2 regions of the Clostridium neonatale genome follow, and region 2 is predicted to be linked to the other one. Evidence: predicted binding sites of a transcription regulator. Region 2 holds the regulator's gene; the other holds the start of a gene.
What was found. Region 2 encodes CtsR, which represses protease genes until heat stress. Its sites were predicted from a motif close to AAGGTCAANNAAGGTCAAAT; they were not measured.
Positions count from the first base shown of each region.

Region 1: the regulator CtsR is predicted to act here: its motif matches at 1,930-1,949, upstream of clpB (ATP-dependent chaperone ClpB).

Region 1 covers NZ_UICR01000001.1:1,011,421-1,022,996, reverse strand. Annotated here, with positions in the region: gene clpB (ATP-dependent chaperone ClpB) at 1-1,788, opposite strand, end outside; gene CNEONATNEC86_RS04660 (flotillin family protein) at 2,227-3,708, opposite strand; gene CNEONATNEC86_RS04655 (helix-turn-helix transcriptional regulator) at 3,865-5,127, opposite strand; gene CNEONATNEC86_RS04650 (helix-turn-helix domain-containing protein) at 5,141-6,448, opposite strand; gene CNEONATNEC86_RS04645 (YtxH domain-containing protein) at 6,763-6,936, opposite strand; gene CNEONATNEC86_RS04640 (ribonuclease H1 domain-containing protein) at 7,014-7,964, opposite strand; gene CNEONATNEC86_RS04635 (YkvA family protein) at 7,984-8,943, opposite strand; gene CNEONATNEC86_RS21445 (GNAT family N-acetyltransferase) at 9,216-9,419, opposite strand; gene CNEONATNEC86_RS21440 (hypothetical protein) at 9,457-9,693, opposite strand; gene CNEONATNEC86_RS04625 (CatA-like O-acetyltransferase, family 3) at 9,714-10,367, opposite strand; gene CNEONATNEC86_RS04620 (GNAT family N-acetyltransferase) at 10,481-11,332, opposite strand; gene CNEONATNEC86_RS04615 (ATP-binding cassette domain-containing protein) at 11,466-11,576, opposite strand, start outside.
Region 2 covers NZ_UICR01000001.1:174,645-186,220, reverse strand. Annotated here, with positions in the region: gene CNEONATNEC86_RS00900 (glutaredoxin family protein) at 1-34, opposite strand, end outside; gene trxB (thioredoxin-disulfide reductase) at 38-973, opposite strand; gene CNEONATNEC86_RS00890 (ATP-dependent Clp protease ATP-binding subunit) at 1,158-3,587, opposite strand; gene CNEONATNEC86_RS00885 (protein arginine kinase) at 3,615-4,631, opposite strand; gene CNEONATNEC86_RS00880 (UvrB/UvrC motif-containing protein) at 4,612-5,184, opposite strand; gene CNEONATNEC86_RS00875 (CtsR family transcriptional regulator) at 5,200-5,655, opposite strand; gene CNEONATNEC86_RS00870 (MBL fold metallo-hydrolase) at 5,849-6,496, shown strand; gene CNEONATNEC86_RS00865 (DUF362 domain-containing protein) at 6,659-6,829, opposite strand; gene CNEONATNEC86_RS00860 (heavy-metal-associated domain-containing protein) at 6,941-7,144, opposite strand; gene CNEONATNEC86_RS00855 (PSP1 domain-containing protein) at 7,156-8,061, opposite strand; gene CNEONATNEC86_RS00850 (DNA polymerase III subunit delta') at 8,065-8,997, opposite strand; gene CNEONATNEC86_RS00845 (cyclic-di-AMP receptor) at 9,016-9,348, opposite strand; gene tmk (dTMP kinase) at 9,409-10,059, opposite strand; gene CNEONATNEC86_RS00835 (sigma factor G inhibitor Gin) at 10,068-10,256, opposite strand; gene CNEONATNEC86_RS00830 (zinc-binding metallopeptidase family protein) at 10,525-11,576, shown strand, end outside.

The DNA of each region.
Region 1 (11,576 bases), 840 kb from region 2:
AAGTCCAGCTCTTGCTCTTAAAATAGCATTAGTTACAGCTTCAACTGCTTCTCCTTGGCCTATTACTCTTTGACTCATATCATCTTCAAGTCTTAATAATTTTTCTCTTTCACCTTCAAGTAGTCTTGAAACAGGAATTCCAGTCCACTTAGAAAGTACAGCTGAAACTTCTTCTTCTGTTACTTCTTCTTTTAATAAAGCGCCTTCATAGTTTTCTTTTGTCTCTGATTCTTTTTGCTTTATCTCTTCTTCAAGTTTTGGAATTATGCTATATTGAATCTCTGCTACCTTATTATAGTCAAAATTCCTTTGAGCTGCTTCTATTTCTCCTCTAGCTTCATCCAATTTGCTCTTTAAAGTTTTTATAGCTGTAATATTTTCTTTTTCCTTTGTATATTTAGCAGTCATTTCATCATTTTTTTCTTTAAGTTCAGCTAATTCTTTTTCAACATCACTTAGTCTCTTTATAGAACCTTCGTCTTTTTCTTTAGACAATGCTTCTTTTTCTATTTCCAATTTGAAGATATTTCTTCTTACAACATCAAGTTCTGTTGGAAGAGAGTCTATTTCTGATCTTATCATTGCACCAGCTTCATCAATTAAATCAATTGCCTTATCTGGCATGAATCTATCTTGAATATATCTATCAGAAAGTTTTGCAGCAGCTACAATTGCTGAATCATGAATTCTTATTCCATGATGAATTTCGAATCTTTCTTTTAATCCTCTAAGTATTGCAATTGTATCTTCTACACTTGGTTCATCAACAATAACTGGTTGGAATCTTCTTTCAAGTGCTTTATCCTTTTCAATATATTGTCTGTATTCATCAAAAGTTGTAGCACCTAAACAATGAAGCTCTCCTCTTGCTAAAAGCGGCTTAATTAAATTACCTGCATCCATTGCACCATCAGTTTTACCTGCACCTACTATAGTGTGAATTTCATCTATAAATAATAGAATTCTTCCTTCACTATTTGATACTTCTTTAAGTACTGCTTTTAATCTTTCTTCAAATTCACCTCTATATTTAGCACCTGCAATTAATGCTCCCATATCCAATGAGAATATAATCTTATCTTGTAATCCTTCTGGCACATCGCCTCTTACTATTCTTTCTGCAAGTCCTTCAACTATTGCAGTTTTACCAACACCTGGTTCACCAATAAGAACTGGATTATTTTTTGTTCTTCTTGATAATATTCTTATGGTTCTTCTTATTTCTTCATCTCTGCCTATAACTGGATCTAACTTATGCTTTTTAGCTAATTCAACTAAATTAGTACCATATTTAGCAAGTGCATCATAAGTTCCTTCTGGATCTTGAGTCTCAACCCTTTGACTTCCACGTACTTCTGATAATACTTTTAAAAAATTATCCTTTGTTATATTGTATTGTTTTAATATTTTTGAAACTTCTGTATTTTTATCAACATCCATAATAGCAAGCATCAAATGTTCAACACTTATATATGAATCTTCGAATTTCTTAGAAATTTCTTCTGCTTTAATTAATGCTTCATCAACTTTTCTTGTTATATATACATTACCAAGACCTTCTCCTGTGACCTTTGGCATGCTATCTAAGGCACTATTTATTGAGCTAGATAATGCCTTCACATTTACCCCCATCTTAGTAAATATGTTAGGTACTAATCCATCTTCTTGTTCTACAAGCGCAGAAAAAAGATGAATTAAATCTATTTGAGCATTATTGTACTTAACAGCAGTAGCATTAGCATCACTTAATGCTTGTTGTACTCTTAATGTCATTTTATCAATATTCATAATCTTTCCTCCCTTTTACATAAACTACATTCAATACTTAAATATAAAGCATTCAAAATATATCTTTCCCAAATAATTTAATATATTTGCTTAAATATATTTTTGATATTTTCTTTATTTCTATACATATATAATAATACAAAGGTCAAAGAAAGTCAAAGTGTATTTTAGATTTTTTATAATTTTTTTAAATATAAATGAAGTTAGACATATTACTGCCTAATAAATACAAAAAAATAAAGCTCTAATGCTCTGCAGTTACTTGCGTTCAAAAATGAATCTTTAGAACTTTTACATCAATGGATTGTTCTAAAATTGTTTGTCCTCTTTTTCATCAAAACAAACAGTTTTGCTTCAATCAGTGATATTTAAATTCGTAGCTTTATTTTTATAGCAAGCCAGCAGAACTTAAGAGCTTTATTTCACTTGTATTAAACTTTATTCTTTATCAAAAGTATTTTCCTTGTTAACCTCTTTATTTTTTAAAGCTTCTACGATTTCATCCATATCCACTTTACCATTTTCTTTTGATTTTATATATGATTTCAATATTTCTGATACATCAAGACCTGTTAAATCTTTTAAAACTTCAAACCCTGATCCTACAACATTCGTTACTGTTTTAGCTATTGAAGATGCTCCACCTTTTCCATCACCAGTATCAATGACAGTTATCTTATCAATATTACTCATCGGTTTAGCTACTTGTTCCATTATTTGTGGAAGACTTGAAATTAGCATCTCTGCTATTGCAGCTTCCCCGTACTTAGACATAGCATCTGCTAATCTGTCTTTAGCTTCTGCTTCTGCAATACCTTTAGCCTTTATTGCTTCTGCTTCTGCTTGTCCCTTAGCCCTTATAGCTTCTGCTTCTGCTTGAGCTTCTATCTTTTTTGCTTCTGCTTTGGCTATTGCTTCTATTCTTATTTTTTCTGCTTCAGCTTCTGCTTCTTTTATTGCTTGAATTTTTTTAGCATCTGCATATATTGCCATTTTTGTCTTTTCTGCATCAGCTGGTTTTTCTACTTTAGCTATAAGTTCTTTTTCTACTCTAATTGCTGCTTGTTCAGCAAGTAATGCTTTTTCTTTTTCTACTTCTGATTGCTTTTCTATCTCTTTTAAACTATACGCAATATCCGCTTCTGCTTTAGCCCTATCTTGTTCTGCTCTAAATTGTTCAACCCTTATTCTCTTATCTCTTTCTGCTGCTGCAATTTCAGTATCTGCTGAAAGTTTAACCTTTTCACCTTCTCTTATTGCCTCAGCAGTTTTGATATCAGTGTCTCTTTTTCTTTCTGCTTCTGCAACTTCTGCGTCCGCTTTAGATTGAGCAACTTGTGGTCTAGCTCTATTTTCCAAGTATCCACCTTGTGTTGATATTTGCAAGATAGAATAAGAAATTAATTGCAAACCCATTTCTCCAAGTTCTCTTTTTATATCTTCTTCAACTTTTTTTTCGAATGCAGAACGATCATTATTAATTTGTTCCACAGTCATTGTTGATACTATCCCTCTTAAGCGGCCTTCAAGAACTGGCTCTACCATTGCTCTTATAACAACAGTGGTATTCTTTGCATTTCCATTACAAAATTGTTCAACTGCTTTATATACACTTTCTGTTTTATTTTCAACCTTTACCACCGCTGTTCCTGTTACATCAACAAAAATACCTTGCTGAGATGGTGCTTCTTTAACATCTGTTGTCATAGATATATTTTCTAATGAAATTGTACACCATGTTTCAAGAATTGGGATTATAAAACCACCTTTTCCTGTTAACATCCTCTTTTTAAGACCTGTAATAACCATTGCCTTATCTGCTGGAACCTTACGCCAAAAGGCTAGTATTATAGCTAATAAAATAATTACCAATAAAACTATAGGTCCATATTCAAGAATTTTTGATAAAGTACTATCCACTTTTACGCCCCCTTATTCATTATAAAATAATATTACTATATTAATTATATATTATTTTCTATGATTTAATAATTAAATTCACCTTAAAAATATATAAATAAAAGAAGATTATCCATAAATTTCATTAAGATTCGATAGTCTTCTTTTCACATATAATTATAGCTTTTTATCCACTGCAAATGCTAAATTAAAATATTTCAATGAATCAATAGTATCACCAAGTTCATAATATAGCTTAGCCATATCTATATATCTGTCTTTTCTTTCTTCTCTAGATCCAAACTTAAATAAAGAATCTAAAGATAAATTCATATATCTTTCAGCTTCTTTTAATCTATCCATTTTTTGAAGTATAGTTCCTTTTAAATAATATGACTTTTCTATTAATCTAATATTATCAGTAATTATTGCCATATTCAAAGCTTCTTCTGCAATATCATAAGCAATTTGATATTCATTGTTGTCAATCAAAATTTTTATACAATAATTTAAAAACTCTACATGTTTTTCATTATTGTCTTTAGGAAATATTTTTATTCCTTCGGTTATTTCGTGTATTGCTTTTTCTCTTTCACCTACTTCAAAATAATACTTTCCATAATTTCCCTTAGATAGTGCAACTGAAATAGGATTATGTTTTTGACATTCATAGGCTTTTTCTTTATATTTATCAACTTCTTCTTTTTTTAACTTGATACATACATTAGCATATATATGGTAAATCATCCCTTTACTTTCATCATCATATAGCGTGTCTACATGCTGTATAATATCTGATAATATTTTATATGATTCCTCAAACTGTTGTATGTTTTGATAACATAAAGCTTCATTATATCCAATCAAGCAATATTCACTTTTATCACAGCTATCCTTTTGTAATAACATTTCTCTAAGTTTTCCGTAATAAGATATTGCCTCTATATACTCTTTATTTTTTGAAAGATATTGTGCCATATCTTTAAAATATATAATTGTGTTTTCTTCTGTATTATTTCTTTGGAATAAATCATAATATTGTGATACAATAAGCTGAATTTTTTCTACTTTATTTTCCTCAACATAACAAGAAAATAAAATGTGCATTAATTCAAATGCTAAATCAAAATATTCATACTTAATTGCATACTCTATATTATCTATTAATTTTTCTTCTGAACCATCATAACATGATACATTTTTTCTCAGACTTATTAGATTGTTATAAAGCTGATCATAAACATCTTCTAATAAATAATCAACATCTATTTCTATTTTATCTGCAATGTACTGTAATAACTCTTTATCAGCCTTAACTTTTCCATTTTCTATACAGCTCATTTTAGCAATAGATATTTTATCTTGGCATAATTCCTTTAAGGTAATGCCCTTAAAAATTCTAGCCCTCTTTATTTTTTCACCAGTAGATAGTATTTCCACATATATCACCCATTTACTTATTAGTTTTTATTTTTTCTGACTCATTAAATAATTTAATACCTTCATTTAAATAATATGTTGCTTGTTCTTCATCTTTTCTATCTATGAAATATTTACCAACCCTCATAGCTAATTCTCCTGCCTTAGATAATTTTCCATTTTCTTTAGCTATATAGTATGTATTTATTAAAACTTCTTTTGCCTCATCTGCTTGTCCTCCAATATTATATATAGTATATCTAATCAAATTACATTGAATAATTCTATCTATATCATTTTCATCTAAAGTATCTTCTATATTGGTCAAAATTTCTTCACACTTTTCAATATTTTTCACTTTTAGGTAATTATTACAAATTCCTATAAGTGTATCATTTATTGATCCTACACGACTTTGATAACCGATATTTTTTGAAATATCGAAATGTTTAAATGATTCATTTAAATCATCTAATTCATAAAATAGCTCTCCAAGTGTTCTTTCAATTTCAACTATATTTTTATTATGTTCTATCTTCCTATATACTTCTAATGATTTTTTAGAGTATTTTAATGAATTAATTAGATCTCCTTTTTTGCTAAATTCTTCTGCAAGATAAAATAAGTTTTTTGCATACTCTTTATCATTATACATTTGCTCAAACTTATCTTTAGCTAAATATGAATATTTTAGGGCATTGTCCATATCTTCTACATCAAAATATGTTCTTGCCAGGTTATAATGAATTTCTCCTATTAAGAAATCATCAATAACTTCATTATCCACATATACTTTTTCCGCTTGTTTTAAGTAGCTGCTTGCAGAATGATATGCTCGCAACTCTAATGCTATATTAGCTAGATTAATGAAAGTTTTTATTATTTCCTCATAATTATTGTTTTTTACAAATATTACATTGGATGATAAAAAAAACTTTTGAGCCATAGGAAAATCTTTTTTTATCATATATGACTTTGCTGTAATAAATAATATTTTAGCTTTTCTATACTCTAAGTTATACTTTTCAGAATAATATAAAGCATTATCTATGTATCTTTGTCCTTTTTCATAGTCCCCTTGTAGAATGCATGCTTCACCTATTTGCTCATAGTAAATACTAATCTTTTCAGCTTGGCTTTCTTCTGATTCCATTAAATATTCAACTGTAGTATTTAGTGAATCTGCTAAATATTCAAGAAGATCAACTGAAGGATTAGACCGTCCAGATTCAACTAAACTGATTTGTCCGGGTGTTATCCTATCTTTAGCCAAGTCTTTTAAAGTCATATTCATTTGTTTTCTTTTTCGTTTAATCTTTTCCCCTAATGATAGTATCTCCATTTATACATCCTTCTCTATTCAACAAATTATTTAATTGGTTAATATAATTTTACTTAGATTATAACATAAATTTATAAAATACTGCATAAAAAAATATATATTTTACTAATTTTTTTCTTTTTTTATTTAATTATTCATAATAATTACTGTGAATTATTATCTAATACATTTTTAATCATATATTTTTATAATCTAATTAATAGAATTTATTATTCTATAATATATTTATTTCATTTTATATATAAAATGAAGATGCGAAATCATTTATTAATAAACAATTTTTCATCTTCTTTTTTACCTTAAACTATATTCAGTTATCTTATAAAATTTTGCATTCCATCATATGTATCTTCCATCATAGATCTCATCTTTTCTCCTGCTCTTCTCATTCTTTTTCTAGTCCTTCTATCACAATTTGGTAACATCATCATTTCAACAGCAACTCCGATTAATACTCCTGCAGCCATGCCTTTAATAAATCTTCCCATAACAACACCTACTTTAAAATTATTTTTTATATATGTATGTTATGTATTATTAAAAAAGTTATTCATGCTAAATTCTTTTACATTTTATCTTCTAGCAAATAAAATATAAATCTTTCTTTTTCCTTAGTTAAAAGTTTCGATATTATCTTTTTTCCTTGTTCCTTATCCGCTTTACATACATTTAATATATTTTCAAACTTCTCTTTTTCTTCATCAGGCTCAGAAACTTCATTTGTTATGATATCTTCATCTGTGTCTATTTTACTGTTTTCACCAGCTATACATATATTTTTGTTACCATTAGGTGCAATAGCTAAAATTTCATTTTTCACTTTAACATCGCTCACATATATTTTATTTTTAGAAAGATGTTTTTCGACCATTCTATCAGAAGGTATTCCTAAGCATTCTTTACACTTTTCATCTACCAATTCATTAAATAAATCCCCCGTGTGACTATCTACTTTTACAAAAATAACATCAATCCCTGTATTCATAAGCTTTTGCATATCATTATAATACTTTTCTGAAGAAGCTTCTTTTCTTTGCCATGCTCCTGTTGCGTGATGAGCTATTCCTTCATAATCATGAAATAATACAAGTTTTTTCTCATTTTTATTAACTGCATATTCTAAGCCTTTAAATGCCCCTTGAAGTTCTCCTGCAATCTGTCTTATATTATTTTCTGAATCACTATTACCACTTCCACTTTCTATATATTCAACAACATTATCTCTTACAACAACCACACCATAAGAGTATTTATTACTCGTTGAATTATAACTTCCATCTACATAAATATGAAGACAGTCTTTTGGATAAGTATTATCACATTTCTTAAGCATTCTATTTCCTTCATTTAGGTATGCTTTTGCTTCTTCTAAATTTTCAAAACTTTTATATTTTGCTCCCTTTACACCTTTAACATACTTTAAGCATTCTGACCATGTATTTACTATTTCATTTTCTATTTTTTTATTATTATCAAAATCAAATCCATATTGAATTGCATAAACTTTTTTTCCCATGATATTTTCCTTTCACATTTTATAATGTTGATAACTCTGATATTACATTATAAAGGCTCTCTACATTTTTAGCTTTTGTAAAATTAATTAAATAATCTAATCCACTAGTAAGAACTAGAAGTATATCATTATTTCCTTCCCAATTTTCTACAATAATTTCTAATGGAACATCTTTAACTATTCTATTTAAGGCAAAAAACACTACTGCAACATCATCAATCTTACCTATTAGTGGTATTCTATCAGGTATCATATCTGTTGGAACTGTAACATAAGCAATTGCTGCTGATATTATAACTTTAGTTCTTACAGGTACTTTTTTATCCTTAAGAAGCCTATATATTAATGTAACTACATCCGGCAATACAAATATGTAATCACTATATTTCTTTCCATTATCAGACATCTTATTCTTTAAAATTTCTCTTCCCTTAGAATAATTATCTTTAACTTTTTTAATGCTTTCTAAATCTACTTCTGACTTTTCCTCTTCATTGACTTCTTCATCTTCAACTTTTTTAATCAATGTGCCTGCTATTGATACCTCAACATTATTCACTTCAACATAAACTTCATTTTTCTTTATATATATATCATCTATATTAATATTCACATAAGGAACATCTTTTAATACCTTATTTATATCTATTACAGCGACTTCTTTTTCATTTGTTATTCCAAATTGTTCACAAATCTTTGTTAGTTGCTTTAATGCAAAACTTCGTAAAATTCTAAAAACACCAAGTTTTAAGATTTTAACTTTTGCAAGCCTTACAAATATTTTATTATTTTCACATTCTACTATTTCTGCTTTAGCTGAAAAATTTATAGTAATTCCTTTATGAAAACTTCCTTCAAGAATTATCCCATCCTCAATTATTATCTTTTCTAAATTTAATCCATCGATATTAACAAATTCATTTATTATACTTAAAATATCTTGTCCAGTTAATTTAACATTAACTTGTGATATGTTCATTTTTATTCCCCCATCTTACACTACAATTAAAATTACATATTAACACATATATCTTCTTAACACTTATATCTTCATTAAATTACCATTAGCATATGCATGATAAAAGTATACATTATTTATTAGAAAGATAAAAGAATAAAAAAATAAGTGTAGATGGTTATGTAATATTTTACTTATCATCTACACTTATAAAATGCAAATTTTGAATCTATAAACTCAAATTTTAAAGATTAATATAAAATTATTTTTGATTTTTTATAAATAATATTTTATCAAAATTTCTTTACAAATATTTGTTCCATGCTGCCATTATGATATTTTTCATCAATTTTAACAAATCCATACTTTTCATAGAGTCCTATTTCTCCACTCACAATATATACTTCATTAAAACCAATTTTTTTAGCATAATTAATCGCCACTCTGATTAACCCCTCACTTAATCGTTCTCCTCTATATAATTCGCTAACAAACATATATCCTATATATGGAGTATATTCTATATCTTGAATACTATCTTTTTTTAGTAAAACTACAAAATCCCGCTATATTTTCATTCTCAATAGCAACAATAACTCTTTCCCACTCTTCGAATTTGCTTTCAAGTATTTTTTGTGCAAGAGATTTTCCCGCTTTCCATGAACAATTTTGGGCAAAATCAGCTACTTTATTCCATAACTCTTCTTTATTGGTAATTATTCTAAATTCATATGATTTAAAATCTAATAAATCTTTTCTTATAGCTCTCATTATGCTCCCCCCTTTTCCTACTATGAACTCAACGATAAAGAATTTATTTCTTTTTCTAATAACATGAACACTTTTGCATTCAAATATCCATCTGCCACTGCATGATTTAATCTCACACTAACAGGCATTAAGAATTTTCCATTTTCCTCCCTATACTTTCCCCAATTTATAATTGGAAGAAAATATAGATATCCATCTGGTAATTCAATATTTAATGATTCATAAGAAAGCCATGAAATATATGAAGCATCAAAATAATTTGGATGATTTTCAGGATCTAATCCATACGATCTTGTTTGCTTTGCTTTTTCAATTTCTGCCGCGCAATAACTATAGAACTTTTCATATTCCTCAAAATATTCTGTATAAACAACTGTACATGTTTCTGTATCTTCATGAAAAATATAATGGGCAGGATTAATTTTATCAAAGACAATTAATTGTCGTTTATCATACAAATACTGCATTCTATAATCTTCCCTGGAATTTAAAACCTTTGCTAATATGTACAAAAAATTAATATAAAATTTTGTGTTTGTTTTTTTAGAATATTCAATAAGCTTTGATACATCAATCTTACTTGTAATTGATGTAGAGCATTTACAATCTTCTGTAAAATGACGATAAACTCCCCTGCGATAATATTTTTCCATATCTACTACTTTATAATTCATGTTTATTTTCCCCCTTATAATTTCCTATCTTCTTACTTTATACAATTCTTTTTTATTTAATCTATATCTTTTATATGATATAATCCATTAATATTTAATTGTTTTAAAATACATTAAATTTTATATTTATAATAATCAACTTGAAAATCTATTTTAAATCCACATTTTTTATATAAATTAAATGCAATTGGGTTATTAGAATCAACATCAAGAACTACCTTATTACGTTTTTTAAGCCCTTCCTCTAACGCAAAACCAATAAGCTGTTTTCCAAAACCTTTGCCCCTATAATCACCATGAATAGCAACTCCATATAAAAAGGCATCGCTATCTTCATAATTATAGTCAAAAACACCAATTGGAGTGTCATTCTTATAAGCTATGTATCCCACTCTGTTTTCACACTCTATTACTGTATCAATAAAGCTGTCATTTTCATCTAAATCATTAAAGGCATCTAATGTAATATCACTAAAAATTTTTTTATTTTCATAATTTACTTCTGAAAAAAACAAATCATTGTATTTTGGAATAGTATCAGATTTTTCATAAGACATTCGATATTCAGAATGTTCAAGTTTATATTCTTCAAATTTTTTTAAAGCTTTTAAACCACTTTTACTTTTTGTTTCTATAACCAATAAAATGTTTTTTATTCCTGCACATAATAAGATTTCTTTTGCTGCCTCAAATAACATACTAAAACATCCTTTTTGTCTATATTCAGGATGTACAACAGCTAATATTTCTGCATCATTTGATGTTGGAATAAATGTTGTTAAAAAACCGATTAATTTATTATCATCATATGCCATATAAAAACATTCCAAATTTTTATCAAAGTTAATTTCATTTGATAAGAATGCATGATTTTCTAACTGTTCTTCCTTAAATGCCATATTTTCTAAATTTAATATTTCATTCTTTTCACTTTCTGTTAAAACACTACATTTCTTTACTCTCACGATTATCATCTCCACAAATATTAAACTTTATTTTGATTTTCCATCTAATAATTCAACTACATTTTCCCATTCTGAAATCATTTTCTCCAATTCTTTTTCCATATCTCTTTTCATACAATCAAGGTCCTTAAGCTTAATAATCGCATGAACATTCAGACATGTCTTTATCTATCTCTTGTATTTTTTCTTCTAAATCCAATATGCTTAACTCCATTTTCTCTGCTTTTGATTTTAATTTTCTAAG
Region 2 (11,576 bases):
CTGGGCACCATGAAGTTGAATAAATTTTTATCATCTATTATTTCTCCTTATCTACTATATATTTTTCTGCACTTAAAAGTGCAATAGTTCCATCAGCTACAGCTGTAGTTATTTGCCTAAACTCTTTTTCTCTTACATCTCCTGCTGCATAAACTCCTTTTATATTTGTTTGCATATTTTCATCTGTAATCACATATCCGTATTCATTTAAATTTATATATTTTTTTATTAAATCTGTCTTTGGTTCTGTCCCTATGTATGCAAATACAGCATCCATAGCAATGTTTGTAATTTGATTTGTCTTAGTATTTTTAAGTTCAATTCCTTCTAATTTGCCATCACCTTGAAGTCCTATAATGTCTTCATTTAACATAACTTCTATCTTTGGGTGATTAAATATAGCTTCTATTTTTGTTTTTTCCCCTTTAAAATAATCATGTCTCCTAATTAAATATACTTTTTCTGCAAATCGAGTTAAAAATATTGCTTCTTCTAAAGCTGAGTTTCCACCACCTACAACTGCTATCTTTTTACCTTCATATAAAGCACCATCACAAACAGCACAGTAATGTACTCCATTGCCTGAAAACTTACTTTCTTGTGGAATAGGAAGTTTTTTAGGCGATGCTCCAGTTGCAATTATTATAGCTTTAGGCTTATATATAAATGACTCCGTTTCAACTATTTTTTCATCATCTGAAAGGATTATATCTTCTATTAAATCAAACTCATCAATGATAGCTCCACTTTCTTCAGCTTGAGATTGTAATATGTCAGATAATTCACTTCCCTGTATGCTTTTAAACCCAGGATAATTTTCTATTGTGTAACTATTTCTAACCTGCCCTCCTAAAACTTTATCCTCTAACAACAATGTATTCAATTTGGCCCTTCCAGCATATATAGCTGCAGTAAGTCCTGCTGGGCCTCCTCCGATTATTATCAAATCTAATTCTTTTATTTCTTTATCCATATATCTCTCCTAATTTCTATATTTTATATTTTAATTTTATCACTATTTATCAATATGTGTATATATAATTATTTAATTATTATTATTTAATTATTATTATCATTTATTAATATTAATTAAAATCTATTTTCAAATAATAAAAGGTGATTAGATATATAAAATACTCTAACCACTTTTTATTGTATTATAATTTGCTAAATACAAGTTTATCTTCTAAATGATTAACTTTTAATTTATCACCTATTTTTATGTTTCCTTGTAATATTTCTTCACTCAATCTATCTTCAACTTCTTTAATTATAAGTCGTCTTAATGGACGTGCACCATAGTTAATATCTATGCCTTTATTTAATAAGAATTTCTTGCTATCAGCTTCAAAATCCAAGTAAATATTTCTCTTGCCTAATCTGTTTTTAATAGAGGCAAGCATCAAATCCATAATCTTATCTAAATCATCATCATTTAACTTATGAAATACTATTGTATCATCAATTCTATTTAAAAATTCTGGTTTAAATTTTTGTTTTAATTCCTCCAAAATATTTTCTTTCATCTTTTCATATTCTGAATTTTCACTGATAGAATTATTAAATCCTATCACTTTTTGTTTTTTAATACTATGGGCACCTACGTTTGAAGTCATAATTATTATTGTATTTTTAAAATCTACAACTTTTCCTTTTGAATCAGTTAGTCTTCCATCATCCATTATTTGAAGCAATATATTAAATATATCAGAATGTGCTTTTTCAATTTCATCTAATAAAACTATAGAGTAAGGATTCCTTCTTACTGCTTCAGTCAATTGACCACCTTCTTCATATCCAACATATCCCGGAGGAGACCCTATCAATCTAGAGACTGCATGACTTTCCATATATTCTGACATATCAATTCTTATAATATTATTTTCATCTCCAAACATTACTTCTGCTAATGCTTTTGATAATTCAGTTTTACCAACTCCTGTTGGACCTAAGAAAATGAAACTACCTATAGGTTTATTAGGGTCTTTTATTCCTACCCTTGCTCTTCTAACAGCTCTAGCTATAGATTTAACAGCTTCATCTTGACCAATAACCCTTTTGTGTAGTATTTCCTCTAATTTTAATAGTCTTTCACTTTCATTTTCTGATAATTTTTCAACCGGTATCTTAGTCCATGAGGAAACAACACTGGCTATATGTTCTGGCGTAACTACTAATACTTGAGATGAATTTTTACTATTCCACTCCTGTTTCATATTCTCTAATTTTTCTATAACTCTCTTTTCTTTATCTCTTAAGTCTGCAGCCTTTTCGAAATTTTGAATAACTACAGCTTCTTCCTTTTCTTTAGTTATACATTCAATTTCTTTTTCAATCTCTTTTAATTCTGGTGGTGCTATTAAATTTTGAATTCTAACTTTAGATGAACCTTCATCAATTAAATCAATAGCTTTATCTGGCATAAATCTATCATTAATATATCTATCAGCTAGATTAACAGCAGCCTCTAAAGCATCATCAGTGATTCTAACATTATGATGCTCCTCATATTTTTCTCTTAATCCAAACAAAATCTCTAAAGTCTCTTCTTTAGATGGTTCTTTTACATTTACTGGTTGAAATCTTCTTTCTAATGCCGAATCTTTTTCAATATATTTTCTATATTCTTCTATTGTAGTAGCTCCGATACATTGGATTTCACCTCGTGCTAATGATGGCTTTAATATATTAGAAGCATCTATAGCCCCTTCAGCTCCACCGGCTCCTATTATTGTATGAATTTCATCAATAAATACAATGATATTCTTATTTTTTATTATTTCTTCCATCGTTCTCTTTAATCGTTCTTCAAATTCACCTCTATATTTCGCTCCGGCTATCATAGATGTTAAATCTAATGCAACAACCCTCTTTTCTCGGAGCACTTCTGGAATATCTCCTCTAACTATTTTTTGTGCAAGGCCTTCAACAACAGCAGTTTTTCCTACTCCTGGTTCTCCAATCAAGCATGGATTATTTTTTATCCTTCTGCATAATATCTCCAATAATCTTTGATTTTCATTTTCTCTTCCTATAACTGGATCTAACATACCTTCTCGCGCTAACTCAGTGAGATCTCTGCCATACTTATCAAGCATAGGGGTTTTTTCTTTCTTACTTCTTTCTGCCTCTCTATCTATCTTTTTATCATCATACTTTCCTGATAAAAATAATACTAGGTCATCTCTAATTCCCACAAAGTTTAATTGCAATATTTTTAAAATGGTATACGCCATACCCTCTTCTTGATTTATTATTGCTAATAAAATATGTTCTGGAGAAACATATTTATGATTTAGTTTTTTAGCTTCAATCACACCTTCCTCTAGAAGCCTTTTTACTCTTGGTGTTCTTGAAATATACTCTAACTTAATATCTCCAAATCCTATATATTTTTGAATCATTCTTTTTACATTATCTAAATAGATACCATATTTTTTTAATAGTTCACTTGAATATCCATTTTCTTTTATGATCCCAATCAAAACATGCTCTGTCCCCACATATCCATGTTTAAAATTTTCCGATTCTTTTTCTGCTTCTAAAAAAACAATCTGTGCTCTATCTGTTAATTTGCTATCTTCCATCTTATTGCTCCTCTCATTATAAAATATCTAAATCAATATTCTCTTTACAAGGTTAGCTCTCTCATAATTTATTTCTCTTATATTTAATGGTCTTCCTATATAATTCTCTATTGAACTATTTTTAATCATAACTAACAACTGATTAATCTTACCATTTTCTATATTTAATAAATTAAGTTCTACTCCTAATCGAATATCAGATAATAGTTCTATTGCCTCTTTCTCGTCTAAAAGGACTGCTGATTCAAGTATTGCATATGCTCTGTATACTTTATTTTCTACTTCATATTTATTTTTACTTAGCAATACCTCCTTAGCCCTTTTTTCCTCAGAAATTACATTTAAAACTACTCCTTTTAATGTTCCTATTATTTCATGTTCCTTTATTCCTAATGATGATTTATTGGATATCCTATATATATTTCCATATTTCTCAGAATCGTAATTGTATATACTTTTTATGCTCATTCCTAACCTATCAAATGTCTTGGATATCTTATCAATTTCATTATTCATAGTTAATGCCGGCAAATGAATATCTATAGATGCTTCAAGTCCTGTTCCAATATTTTTAGGAGATTCCATTAGATATCCTAAATTTTCATTAAATGCATATTCTAATTTTGATTCTATATTATCATCAATTATATTAGCACTATTAAATGCTTCTTCTAAATTCAATCCTGCTGTTATGCACTGTATTTTTATATGTTCTCCTTCATTTATCATAATGCTTATAGTTTCATTTTTGTTTACTATGAATGCACCTTTTTCTGAATTGTCTAATAAATTTTTATTAATTAAATGTTTTTCTATACAGTCCTCATAATCTTTTTTATCATTCTCCCATAACTTATATAAAGTCATATCTTCAGAATATATTGTATCATTTAATACTTCATATATTAATTCGGCATTTTCTCTTGCCTTCATATAATCTAATTTATTGGGAAAAGGGACTAACTTTAGATTCCTCGCTAATTGAATTTTAGTGCTTAATACAATATCTTCATTATTAGCCAAATTATGAATCCAGTTTCTCATTATACTCTTCCCCCTCCACATCTATCATTCTTGATATACTATCATCTATTATACTTTTCTCTATTTCTGAAATACTATCTCTAATTACTGCAGCCTTCTCATAGTCTTCTTCTAATATTAGCTTCTGTAAACTTTCTTTCAAATCTTTTAGCTTTTTCTTTTGTGATAATTCAATCTTATTCCTTTTTGGTATCTTTCCTGCATACTTAACAAAATTAGTTGCTGTCTTCACTAATGGTTCATTTGATTTTGAGAATTCTTCATAGCACTCAGAACATCCTAACTTTCCAGTCTTTTTAAATTCGTCATAATGCATGCCACAATTAGGACATACTAATTCTTTCTTTTCTGAAACATTATTAAAATTTGATATTAACCCTGTTAATATTCCTTGAAATGGAAAATCAATTTCTTTACTAATAGAATTTAACATTGGAATATCAGCTATATCTCTAGCACAATTTTCACATAGCCATATTTCTTGCTTTTGACCGTTTAATATTTTAACTAAATTTATTCTAGCTTCATTTTTTTTGCATTTTTCACACAACATAATATATCCCACCTTTTAAGATAAAATTACCATAATCATTGCTTTTAAAATATCTGCTCTCACTTTGTTTTTATTTTCTACTGAAATCAAGCTTCTATCATTTATTGCAATTTTCATTAGTTCATATTGCTTTTCCTCAATAATATCTGATTCAAGTAAGTTCTCTAATAAAGCATTAGCATTATGATAAGTAATTGTATCTCCAATACTTTGACTTATTAGTTGTCCTCTGATATTAGAACGACCATGACTAAGTTGTTTAATGACTATATGTCCACCACCACCTCTTTTACTCTCAATTAAATAACCTCTTTCGTAAGTAAATCTAGTTGTTAGTACATAATTTATTTGAGATGGAGCACATCTAAATTGATCTGCTAATTCATTTCTTTGTATAAAAACTATATTATCGTCATTATTGTTAAACATCTCTTTTATAAAATCTTCTATTATATCTGACAGTCTTGCCATAATATCACCTGCTTAAACCTTATTTATCATTTTTGTTTTTGACTTACTTTGACTTTATAATATTATACTATTTTTTTATATATTTTCAAACCTAATTATTTATGACTAAATCTTATTTATAAATTTTACTGATTAATTTTAATATTATTTGCTAATACTATAATATTGAATACTGATTTTATGGAGGATATATATGCAGATTATTTGGTATGGACATTCTTGCTTTTTAATTAAAGCCTCATCAGGAAAAAGAATTTTATTAGATCCATTTAAAATTGATATAAATAGTAATGCTAGTTTTCCCAAATGTGATTTAATAACATTGAGTCATACTCATTTTAATCATTCATATATTAATAAGAATAATACAGATACAAAAATAATCAATACTGAAGGTTACTTTGACATGAATTTTGCAAAAACATATGGTATTAATGCATATCATGATAAACTATTAGGACTTAAAAGAGGAAAAAACATTATCTTTATACTAAAAATTGATAACTATACATTCTGTCATCTAGGAGATTTAGGGCACATTCCTGATGATACTATTTTAGATAAATTACAAGGAATTGATATATTATTTATACCTATAGGAGGAAAATTCACTTTAGATGGTTATGAAGCTTCAAAACTTTGTGAATTAATTTTACCTAAATATATAATTCCTATGCAATATAGAACTCTAGATAGTTCCATTCCACTAGATGATTTAGAGAAATTTATATTCTCTAATAAATATATCAATAAAATTAATTCATCAAGCTTAGATACTAATATTTTAACTTCTAAACATCAGTCTAATATTATTTTGATGAATATATGTAAATTAAATTAATTATTAAAGTTATATTTATATTGTTAAGTATTTATCATTAATAATTAAAATAAGGACATCACTAAAAGTGATGTCCTTATTTTAATTAAGTACCTTATTACAGTCATCATGACAATAAAACATAAAGTCATGTTTTCTACGTTAAGGCAATTCCATGTAATATTATTCTTGGCAAGGAGCTCCTACTGGACAAACATTAGCACAGTTTCCACAATCTATGCAAGTATCTGCATCAATAACAAATTGAGTATCTCCTTGGCTTATAGCATTTACTGGACATTCAGCTGCACATGCTCCGCAGCTAACACATGAATCATTAATAACAAATGCCATATTAAACACCTCCTAATAAATTGTTGTAATTAACCAATTACATTTTATCACGTATTGTCTTGTTTTAAAAGTATTTTATTTACAATAAAGGTGTTAATTTATTTTCACATCTTATATAACTATATATGCTAAATCTTCTATGGTATTAATAATTTTTTCTTCATTTAAATATATTGAATCATATATTACAACTATTTCTTTTTTTTGCAAAGATACTTGACTCGCAATTATTCCTGAATTATTTGCTATAGCATTTTGAATTAACTTTACATCTTTTTCAGATTCCATATTTAAAATCTTAATAATAGATTTCACAAAATATCCTCCTATTTTTCACTAAAAAGATCTTTTATTAATTTTTTATCTTCTTCTGACTCTATCTCTAACTTTATATTTGATTCATCTACAGTATCCTCATATTCTCCGGAAATAAGTTCTATATCTGATATACCGTATTCTTCAATAACTTCTTCATCGCCTTTTTTTAATTTAACTTTAACTATTTCTTTTACTATTGAGTTTCCAGTAACTTCACCATTTCCATATGGTGTTTTAACTATAGCCCCTACTTTAGGTAATCTTTTTCTTATATCCTCATATGTACTTTGCTCATAATTTAAGCAACACATAAGTCTGCCACAAATACCTGAAATCTTAGTCGGATTAAGTGAAAGATTTTGTTCCTTGGCCATCTTTATTGATACTGATGCAAAATCCCCTAAGAAACTAGAGCAACACATTGGTCTACCACATGGTCCAAGTCCGCCTATCATTTTAGCTTCATCCCTTACTCCAATTTGTCTTAATTCTATTCTTGTCTTGAATATAGTTGCTAAATCTTTAACTAAATCTCTAAAATCAACTCGCCCATCAGCTGTAAAATAAAATATTACTTTATGGTTATCAAATGTATATTCAACATCTATCAACTTCATATTAAGTTCATGCTCTTCTATTTTCTTTAAACAAATACTTAATGCTTCTTCTTCTTTTTCCTTATTTTCTTTATGTTTTAATATATCTTTTTCATCTGCAATTCTTATTACACTTTTTAATGGAGAAATTATATCTTCTTCTGATACTTCTCTTATTCCTATTACACATTCTCCAAATTCAACACCTCGTGCAGTTTCTACAATTACATAGTCTCCTTTTATTATGTTAAATTTTTCAGGACTAAAATAATATATTTTTCCAGCCTTCTTGAATCTTACTCCTATAACCTTTATCATTAATTATACCTCCGCAAATCCCATAAGCAGCACACTTATAGTCATCGAATAGTTTGAATTACTATTAAAATTTATTCTTGCCTCTTTTATGTATTCTAACATATTACTTAATTTTTTATAAGATATCTTTCTTGATATTAATTCTAATTTTTCTACCTTATCAATATTAATGATTCTTTCGATTTTATTTAATTCTTTTAAAACTAATAAATCCCTAATATACAGAAGCAATATATCTAATAAATCATCTTTCTCATCTTTCAAGTTATTAAATGCTTCTTGATATTTAATAACTATTTTTTTATTTCTAGCCAATATATCATCAAATAATTCTATGCATAAATCTCTTAATTGTTTTAATTTTTCATCTTTTATAAATCTATCTACTTTGCCTGGAATACCTGTACTATAGGCTATCGCTGATTGTCTTTCTTCTAAATTCAAGCTTTTATAGTTTTCATCTATATACTCTAAAATTTCATCTTTTGATAATGGCGTTAGTTTATATATTTGGCATCGTGATTGTACAGTTTCTAAAATTTGCTCTAATGAATCACTTAACAAAATTAGAAATACACCATCTGGTGGCTCTTCTATAGTTTTTAATAATGCATTCTGAGCTTGTGCAGTCATTTTATCGCACTTATACATTATAATAACCTTTCTATTGCCCTCATAAGGTTTTTTATTTACTTCTTCAATTACTTTTCTAACATCATCTACACCAAATGTATTGGAAGAAGGATAATATTTTACAATATCAACGCTATTAATGAAATCTAATCCCTTTAGTATTTTACTAGCTAAATATTGAGCTATTATACTTTTTCCAATTCCATCATTGCCTATAATTAAATTTGCATGAGAAAATGAACCATTTATATTTCTTTTATTTATTGCACCTTTAATCATTTGATGCCCAATTATTTTTCTCAATGCCTATCTCTCCTAATATTATATTTTTATAAATTGATCTACATCTAATACAAATAGTGTAGCTCCTCCTACATTAATTTTTACTGGATACTGATGCATGTAACCCGCTTCACTTCCATTTAAAGTCGTAGGAGCAACTAAAAGCTCTTTTCTTTTCTTACAAATCCTTTTTATGATCTCAATTACATCATTAACCTGATTTTCTTCAACACCTGTCATCAATGTTGTATTACCCGATTTAAGAAACCCTCCAGTAGTTGCTAATTTAGTTACTCTATAATTTTCATCTGTTAGCGCTTCAATAACGTCTGATGCATCCTCATCTTGAACAATAGAAATTATTAATTTCATTCTACATCCCCAACCTCTCAAATATATTATTATATTTATTTTACCACAAATAGATAATTTTTATATATTTAAGCTAATTTTTGTATCTAACTTAGATATTATTATATCTTTTATTTCAGCCGCTATCTGTTCTTTACTTTTCTCTGCATTTATTTTAATCATTCTATCTTTATTATTAGAATATATAATTTCATATCCTTCTCTAACTTTTTCATGAAAGTCTATCTTCTCTAAATCTAGTCTATTAATTTCTCTATTATCGTTATTATTTATTCTTTGTAATCCTATTTTAGGATCTATATCAAATAATATAGATATATCAGGCATATATCCCTCAATAGCAAATTCATTTATGCTCATAATCGCATCTATTCCTAAACCTCTAGCATAACCCTGATATGCTAGTGATGAATCAACAAATCTATCGCAAAGTACTACAACTCCATCTTCCAATGCAGGTATGACCTTTTCTACTAGGTGTTGTCTCCTGGCTGCAGCATATAATAATGCTTCTGTTCTTCCATCCATAGCAGTATTATTCCTATCTAATATGACTTGTCTTATATCCTCAGCAATCTTTATCCCACCTGGTTCTCTTGTTTTTATACACTTTATTTTATTCTCAACAAACCAATCATATATTGAATTTATAGCAGTACTTTTGCCTGATCCATCTCCACCTTCAAATACTATAAATAAACCTTTTTTCATAAGCAACCTCACTGAATTATATTTTTATCAAACAATATTCTTTTTATCATTTTTAAATAGTAATCATATGTTTGTTCCTTTACATGACTATTAACAATATCTTTTTCACATTTTTCACATATATGTTTTTCATTTAACATTATACCATTACTATTATAAATACCACATAAAAAACAATTATTATTTAAATCTTTCATTTTATTATATCTCCTTTTTTTAAAATATTATTTTAAACCTATGTTACATTTAAATTTTATAAATATCCTTAAATATATTAAGATTTTGTCCAATCTTAATTTTTTAATACAGCTCACTTTATATTGCCCATAATAATCAATAATTTTTTTAAATTTGGAGATACTATTATCATAAAAACATATGAAAGGAGAATGCTACATATTATATAATCTGCTTTTCAATGTATTCTTATTAAATAGATTATAACTATTTGTAGCTTATGAAGTAATGAAACAAGAAATTAATTCCTTTTTATATAGCTGTGAAAAAGATATCCATGATCTATGTATATATCTTTATAACAATCCTGAAGTAAGTTATAAAGAGCATAATTCTAGTGAGTATATCTGTAATTTATTAAGTAAATATAATTTTAACATACAAAAGAACTTCTTAGATATTAATAATGCTTTTTTTGCACAGAAAGGTGATAAGTACCCTAAAATATGCTATCTATGTGAATATGATGCTATAGAAAATGTTGGACATATAACTGGTCATAATTTAACTGCAACGATTTCTGCTTCTGCCGCACTTGCATTAGGCCATATTATTAATAAAATTGGTGGATCTGTTATATTAATTGGCTGTCCTGGTGAATATTTTGGTGGAAGTAAAGGAACTATGGTTAAACAAGATACCTTCGAAGATATAGATGTTGTCATGGAAGTTCATCCAGATATAATAACATGCGAAAGTGGTTCCTCTTCATCAATAATTCCAATAGGTATAAAATTTATTGGAACAAAAAATCTTCACTTTTTAAATAGAAGCGCATTTACCCCACTAGATGCAGCACTTTTAACTATAAATATTTTAAATTCAACCAAAAAAGGTCTTCCTGAAGGACTAGAAATAAACTATGTAATCTCTAATGGCGGTAATACCCCCTTATTTATTCCATCTGAGACTGAACTTAAATGTTATATAAGAGCTAGAACCTCTAAGTTGGCATCATATGGAAATGAGCATATAAAACAAATTGTAAAATACGTTGCAGAACTGACAGGTATAGAAAATAATTTTTTCTTATATGAACAGCCAAATAAAGAGTTAATTACAAATCATACTTTAAATCGACTATTTAGTCATAATTTAAAAGAAAGTGGAATTATAAATATTAATCCACCTAAAAATATATATGCAGGATTAAGTATTGGTGATGTGAGTCATAAAGTTCCTACAATTCATCCATATATATCTATAGTAGAAGATGATACTATACAATATGGAAGTATAGATTTCGCTAAAGCAACTATTTCTGATTACGCTTTAAATCA